DNA from 2 places in the Pseudomonas sp. GW821-FHT02H09 genome. Region 2 is predicted to be linked to the other one. Evidence: predicted binding sites of a transcription regulator. Region 2 holds the regulator's gene; the other holds the start of a gene.
What was found. The regulator sigma-54, encoded in region 2, starts transcription at its own class of promoters, with help from an activator protein. The targets are predictions, from matches to a motif close to ANTGGCATNNANNTTGCTNT.
Positions count from the first base shown of each region.

Region 1: a site for sigma-54 is predicted at 2,423-2,442, ahead of nirB (nitrite reductase large subunit NirB). Genes of this name have one in related genera too.

Region 1 covers NZ_JBWKVA010000019.1:13,173-17,115, forward strand. The annotation lists gene nirB (nitrite reductase large subunit NirB) at 1-2,188, opposite strand, end outside; gene AC07VR_RS22915 (DUF2784 domain-containing protein) at 2,743-3,096, opposite strand; gene kdpE (two-component system response regulator KdpE) at 3,205-3,894, opposite strand; gene kdpD (two-component system sensor histidine kinase KdpD) at 3,891-3,943, opposite strand, start outside.
Region 2 covers NZ_JBWKVA010000001.1:154,426-158,368, reverse strand. The annotation lists gene lptA (lipopolysaccharide transport periplasmic protein LptA) at 1-227, shown strand, start outside; gene lptB (LPS export ABC transporter ATP-binding protein) at 227-952, shown strand; gene AC07VR_RS00670 (RNA polymerase factor sigma-54) at 1,223-2,716, shown strand; gene hpf (ribosome hibernation-promoting factor, HPF/YfiA family) at 2,793-3,101, shown strand; gene ptsN (PTS IIA-like nitrogen regulatory protein PtsN) at 3,114-3,578, shown strand; gene rapZ (RNase adapter RapZ) at 3,581-3,943, shown strand, end outside.

The sequences.
Region 1 (3,943 bases), on a different contig from region 2:
CCAGGTCGGTGGCCAGCAGCTCGGCGTGACGCGGGCGCATGCCGCCATTGCCGCAGACGTAGAGATTCCAGCCTTTCTCGGTGGCGATCACACCGATGTCCTTGCTCTGCGCTTCGGCGCATTCGCGGGTGCAGCCGGACACTGCAAGCTTGAATTTATGCGGCGCGCGCAGGCCCTTGTAGCGGTTCTCCAGAATCAGCGCCATGCCAACGCTGTCCTGCACGCCGTAGCGGCACCAGGTGCTGCCGACACAGGATTTCACCGTGCGCAACGACTTGCCGTAGCCGTGGCCGGTCTCGAAACCGGCCTCGATCAGCTCGCCCCAGATGTCCGGCAGTTGATGCAGTTGGGCGCCGAACAGGTCGATGCGCTGGCCGCCGGTGATCTTGGTGTAGAGGTCATATTTTTTCGCCACGGCGCCGAGGGCGATCAGTTTGTCCGGGGTGATCTCGCCGGCGGCGATGCGCGGGATGATCGAATAGGTGCCGTTCTTCTGCATGTTCGCCATGAAGGTGTCGTTGGTGTCCTGCAAGGGCACCAACGACGGATCCATGATCGGCTGGTTCCAGCACGAGGCGAGAATCGAGCCCACCGCGGGTTTGCAGATATCGCAACCGGTGTGGCCACGGCCGTGCTTGGCCAGCATCTCGTCGAAGCTGATGATCCCTTCCACCCGCACCAGGGCGTACAGCTCCTGGCGGGTGTGGGCGAAGTGTTCGCACAGGCTTTTGTCAACGGCGACGCCACGGGCGCTGAGTTCATGCTCGAAGACCTGTTTGAGCAGCGCGCTGCAACCGCCGCAACCGGTGCCGGCCTTGGTCTTGCCCTTGAGTTCGCCCAGATCGGTGCAGCCGGCGTCGATCGCACAGCACACCGCGCCCTTGGTGACGTTATGGCAGGAGCAGAGGGTGGCGGTGTCCGGCAGCGCATCTGCGCCCAGTGTCGGAGCGCCGTCCGACAGCGGCAGAATCAGGCTGGACGGGTCCTTGGGCAGCGCGATGCCGTTCTGCGCGTACTGGAGGAGGGTGTCGTAGTAACTGTTGTCGCCGATCAGCACTGCGCCGAGCACGTGCTTGCCGTCGGCGGAGACCACCAGGCGCCGATAGCTGGCGCTGGCTTCGTCGATGAAGCGGTAGCTTTTGGCTCCGGGTGTGGTCGCGTGAGCATCGCCGATCGAACCGACATCGACGCCCAGCAGCTTGAGCTTGGTCGACATGTCTGCGCCGGTAAAAGGCTCGTAGTGCTGACCGGCCAAGTTCGCGGCAACATTACGCGCCATGCTGTAGCCCGGCGCGACCAGGCCAAAGATGCTGCCGTTCCAGGACGCACACTCGCCGATGGCGAAGATGTCGGGGTCGCTGGTGCGGCAATGATTGTCGACCACCAGACCGCCTCGGGTTGCCACCTCCAGTCCGGCGCTGCGACCGACAGCGTCCTGGGGGCGGATGCCGGCGGAGAATACGATCAGGTCGGTTTCAAGAAACTCGCCATCGTTGAAGTTCATGCGGTAGGCATATTCTTCACCAATGACGATCTCCTGGGTCGCTCGCGCAAGGTGCACGCCGACACCCAAGGCCTCGATCCGTGCCCGCAGCGCCTCGCCGCCGCTGGCGTCCAGTTGCACCGGCATCAGTTGTGGGGCGAATTCGACGACATGGGCTTCCAGCCCCAGGGACTTCAAGGCGTTGGCGGCTTCAAGACCAAGCAGACCGCCACCTACCACCACACCACGCCGGGCATGGGTGGCGGCTTCGCGGATCGCGTCGAGGTCGTCCAGGGTGCGGTAGACCAGCCGCGAACGTCCCTCGGCGCCGGGGATCGGCGGCACAAAGGGATAGGAACCGGTGGCCAGCACCAGGCGGTCATAAGCCTGGCGTCCGGCGCTGGTGACCACTTCCTTATGCTCACGGTCGATTTCAAGTACCTGAACCCCGAGGTGCAACTGCACGCCATGGCGGGCATACAGATCGGCATCGCCAAGGGCGAGGGACTCGGCATCACGGCCGCCGAAATACTCTGAGAGGTGTACGCGGTCGTAGGCACGCTGACGCTCCTCACCGAACACATGCACGTGATAGTGGGCGAGTGCACCGCGCTCGATCAGTTGCTCGACACAATGGTGGCCGACCATGCCGTTGCCGATAACGACCAGTGTTTCGCTTTTGATCGGGGTGACGATAGCGTTCATAGCCTTTCCTCTGTCGAAGCCGCTGCCTTGGCATGGCCAGAAAAAAACCAAAAAAAAAACGCCTGGAGCCGTTTAGCAGCTCCAGGCGTCTTTGCCTGGTATTCATTGATGTCTGGTGGGGTGATTAACCGAGGCCGCGCTGCCTGGTTCACCCGTCCCATGCCTGTTGAGGCGGGTGGTCGGCGGTGACCACTTGGGACGCCAGCCGGAGAGTTCGGCGGGTTTGTCAGTAGAAGAGCAGATTTCATGCCAGTTCCGGCGCGAGGTATTTCGATCCCGGGAAACGATTAGCGGCGCAGGGGTTGAAACGCTACAACGCGGGCTTTTCAGGAACTCTTGAAGACACCCATTGGCTTCGCCCGGCCAGTTATCACCCAGGCGCATTGAACCAGAAGGGTGCGAATTACTATTGCGGTTCCTTTTTTGGGGCAAATCTGGTTCGGGATGCGTTTGCGGCTCATCTGTAGCCGTTAGCGAAGGCCGTGTGCAGCCGTATTTTTGTGGCTTTGGACAGCTCCACTGGATCAGAACGCGTGTTGCACGCGTGTTTCCTTTCACTGCCTCAGCAGCAACAGGTAGACGAGCGCATTGACCACCAGCACCAGAGCGCCCAGCCATACCTGTATGCCAGGTGTCAGCCCGGCCGGATAAATCAGCGGCCACAGATAATGCTCAACGAAACTGGCACCATGGCCGGCTTCTCCGGCGGCCAGACGCAGGTGGTTTTCCCATCCGGTCAACGGGCAGGGCCACTGGAAGCCCTCGACCGCCGCCCCCCAAGCCACAGCGGGCAAGTGCCACCAGCACAGGTGGCGCCATTTGAGCACTAGTAGCCCGCCGCACAGCACGAAGAGAATGAACAGCAAATGGAGCAGCACCAGCCCGTCGGCGGCTATGCGATAGAACATGTCGACTCCGTCGTTTCCGGATGCAGAGGCAGGCCATGCCGTTGCACACCCTTGAGGTATCGAGACAGGTGTTTGGAGCGTAAGGGGCCCGCCATATCAAGGCTCCGCTCAAGGAAGAAAACGGTAGCCGACACCGGTCTCGGTGATCAGGTGGCGCGGTTGCGAGGGGTCCACCTCGATCTTCTTGCGCAGACCGCCCATGAACACTCGCAGATATTGCGTATCTGTTTGATGGTTAGGCCCCCAGACCGCCTTGAGCAATTGCAGATGCGTCAGTACACGGTCTGGATGGGCGCACAAATGAGTCAGCAGGCGGTACTCCAGTGGCGTCAGATGCACGGGGACGCCGGAGCGCTCCACGACACGCCGTTCCATATCGATCCGCACGTCACCAAAGGTCACGATCGAGGTGCTCTCAACACCCTTCACGCTCCGGCGCAACTGGGCCCGGACTCGCGCGAGCAGTTCACCGGTGCCAAAGGGTTTGACCAGATAGTCATCGGCACCGGTATCCAGCGCAACGATTTTCGCGGACTCGGCACTACGCGCCGACAAGACAATAATCGGGACCTGCGACCACGTCCGCAGATCCCGGATGAGATCGACCCCATCGCCATCTGGCAGTCCGAGGTCAAGCACAATGAGGTCGGGACGTCGTGTCCCGGCTTCAATGAGACCACGCTCCAGCGACTCTGCCTCATACACCAGCAGACCTTCGGCCTGCAGCGCCATGCGCACGAAGCGCCGGATTTCAATTTCGTCCTCAACGATCAGGACACGCAGCGCCGTTTCGCTCATGGTTGGTCCTCGTCAGTCGGCTCCGCAGGCTGTTCGATAATGGGTGGCT
Region 2 (3,943 bases):
GTGTGACCATTCAGTATCACGCCGCGCAAAACCGTATCGTGCTGATCGACAAGGCCAAAGTGATCAACGACGGCAACACCACCGAAGGTGAGAAAATCGTCTACGACACCGTCAAACAGGTCGCTAACGCCGGTCGCGCCACCGGCAACAAGGTCACCCAGCAACGTCCGCGGGTCGACATGGTGATCCAGCCGAAAAAGAAAACTGACGAGCAGAAGGCCCAGTAATGGCAACTCTGAAAGCTCAGCATCTGGCCAAGAGCTACAAGAGCCGCCAGGTCGTGCGTGACGTCAGTCTGTCCATCGACAGCGGCCAGATCGTCGGCTTGCTCGGCCCTAACGGTGCCGGCAAGACCACCTGTTTCTACATGATCGTCGGGCTGGTCCAGGCCGATCAGGGTCGCGTACTGATCGACGACCTGGACGTCAGCCACCAGCCGATGCACGGCCGCGCACGGGCCGGCATCGGCTATCTGCCGCAAGAAGCATCGATCTTCCGCAAGCTGTCGGTTGCCGATAACATCATGGCCATTCTTGAGACCCGCAAGGAACTCGACAAGGCCGGACGTCGCCAGGAGCTGGAAAGCCTGCTGCAGGAATTCCACATCAACCATATCCGCGACAACCTCGGCATGAGCCTCTCCGGTGGCGAACGTCGTCGCGTGGAAATCGCCCGAGCCCTGGCCACCGCACCGAAGTTCATCCTGCTCGATGAACCGTTTGCCGGTGTGGATCCGATCTCGGTGGGAGACATCAAGCAGATCATTCATCACCTGAAGGCCAAGGGCATCGGCGTGCTGATCACAGATCACAACGTCCGTGAAACCCTGGATATCTGCGAGACTGCCTACATCGTTAACGACGGTCAACTGATCGCCGAAGGCGACTCCGCCACCATCCTGGCCAACGAGCTGGTCAAGGAAGTGTATCTGGGCCATGAGTTCCGCCTGTAAGCGCTGAGGTGTTGGGCAAGTCGTCAGAGCGCCGCTATCAATAAAACCCTATAAATTTTATTGTTACCGCGCTTTAGGCAAACACGCGCCCTCAGGTGTTCAGCCAATAGTCAGAGCGCCAGTAGCAATGAGATCCTGTAAATTTTTATTGTTACCGCGCTCTAGGCAAACACTTCAGTTTCAGGCATATAATTTGCTTATGTTTGGCGCTTCGGCGCCCTGTAGTGGATGGCGCATGTGCGCCGGCAAATAAGGTGTTAAGCCCCTGCCATGAAACCATCGCTAGTCTTGAGAATGGGCCAGCAGCTGACGATGACACCGCAGCTGCAACAGGCCATCCGCCTGCTCCAATTGTCGACCCTGGACCTGCAACAGGAAATTCAGGAGGCACTGGAGTCCAATCCGATGCTCGAACGCCAGGAAGAAGGCGACGACTTCGATAACGCCGACCCTCTGGCCGACAACGTCGAGCAGAAAGCCAATACCGATGTTCAGGAACCCTCTTACCAGGAAACCGCCCCGACGGTGGATAACCTCGAGGAAGGCGACTGGAACGAGCGCATCCCCAACGAATTACCTGTCGACACCGCTTGGGAAGATGTTTACCAGACCAGTGCCAGCAGCCTGCCGAGTAACGATGACGACGAGTGGGACTTCACCACCCGCACATCGGCCGGTGAGAGCCTGCAGAGTCATTTGCTCTGGCAACTGAACCTGGCACCGATGTCCGATACTGATCGCCTGATCGCCGTTACCCTGATCGATTGCATCAACAATCAGGGCTACCTGGACGAAACTCTTGAGGAAATCCTCGAAGCCTTCGACCCGGAACTGGACATCGAACTGGACGAGATTGAGGCCGTCCTGCACCGCATCCAGCAATTCGAACCCGCCGGTATCGGTGCGCGCAACCTCAGCGAATGCCTGTTGCTGCAGCTGCGTCAAATGCCAGCCAAAACACCTTGGCTGACCGAGGCTAAACGCCTGGTCACCGACTTCATCGACCTGCTTGGCAGCCGTGACTACAGCCAGCTGATGCGCCGTATGAAGCTCAAAGAGGACGAACTGCGGCAGATCATCGAGCTGGTGCAAAGCCTCAACCCGCGCCCAGGTTCTCAAATCGAATCCAGTGAAGCCGAGTACGTCGTCCCCGACGTCATCGTACGCAAGGACAACGAACGCTGGCTGGTGGAGTTGAATCAGGAATCCGTACCGCGCCTGCGGGTCAACCCGCAGTACGCCGGTTTCGTGCGCCGGGCCGACACCAGCGCCGACAACACCTTCATGCGCAACCAGTTGCAGGAAGCGCGCTGGTTCATCAAAAGCCTGCAAAGCCGCAACGAAACCCTGATGAAAGTCGCCACCCAGATCGTCGAGCATCAACGGGGCTTTCTCGAGTACGGCGATGAGGCGATGAAACCGCTGGTGCTGCATGACATCGCCGAAGCGGTCGGCATGCACGAATCGACAATTTCCCGGGTCACCACCCAGAAATTCATGCATACCCCGCGCGGCATCTACGAACTGAAATATTTTTTCTCCAGCCACGTAAGCACCTCTGAAGGCGGTGAATGCTCGTCTACAGCGATCCGCGCGATCATCAAAAAACTGGTTGCAGCGGAAAATCAGAAAAAGCCGTTGAGTGACAGCAAGATCGCTGGTTTACTGGAGGCACAAGGCATTCAGGTAGCCCGTCGCACCGTCGCCAAATACCGCGAATCCCTTGGGATCGCGCCTTCGAGCGAACGTAAGCGTTTGATGTAACGGGCCACGCCACAGCGTTCCAGTGGCAGGCATTTCTGCCTGCCGCTTTATGCACTGGCAACGAAGGAGAAGCTGTATGCAAGTCAACATCAGTGGACACCAACTGGAAGTGACCGAACCCCTGCGCATCTACATCGGCGAAAAACTCGAACGATTGGAAAGGCATTTCGACAAGATCACCAATGTGCAAGTCACGATGACCGTCGAAAAGCTGAAGCAGAAAATCGAAGCTACCTTGCATATCCCCGGCAATGAAGTGGTCGCCAACGCCGAGCATGACGACATGTACGCGGCAATCGACGCACTCACCGACAAGCTGGATCGCCAACTCAAAAAGCACAAGGAAAAGACCCAGAGCCTCCTCCAGGGCGCAACAGGTCGTTAACACTCCCAACCCATGATTCGACTTGAAAACATCCTGACCCCCGGCCGTTCTTTGGTGAACGTGCCGGGCGGCAGTAAAAAGCGCGCCCTCGAGCAAATTGCCAACCTGATCAGCCGCGAAGTGCCGGATCTGGGAATGCAAGATGTCTTCGAGAGTCTGATAGCCCGTGAAAAACTTGGTTCAACCGGTTTTGGCAACGGCATCGCCATTCCCCACTGCCGCCTCAAAGGCTGCGAATCGCCCATCAGTGCCTTGATGCACCTGGACGCCCCCATAGATTTCGACGCCATCGATGGTGCTCCGGTCGACCTGCTGTTTGTCCTGCTGGTCCCGCAAGCCGCTACCGATGCGCATCTGGAACTGCTTCGGCAAATTGCCAGCATGCTTGATCGCAAGGAAGTGCGCGAAAAACTTCGCAGCGCCGCAACTAATGAAGCCCTGTACCAGGTTGTCCTGGACGAGCAGAACGGTCATTAATCATGCGTTTGATCATTGTCAGCGGCCGATCCGGCTCCGGTAAAAGCACCGCCCTCGATGTATTGGAGGACAACGGTTACTACTGCATCGACAACCTGCCGGCCGGCCTGCTTCCGGAATTGGCCGAACGTGCGTTGATTCACACTGAACTGGCGCAACCGCTGGTTGCGGTTTCCATCGACGCCCGTAACTTGCCCAGCCATCTGTCGCGCTTTCCGGAGCTTTTGGAAGAAGTGCGCAGCCGGCACATCCAATGCGACGTGCTGTATCTGGACGCCGACGAGGAAACCCTGCTCAAGCGATTCTCGGAAACCCGTCGACGCCACCCCCTGAGCACCGCCAATCGGTCGCTCGCCGAAGCCATT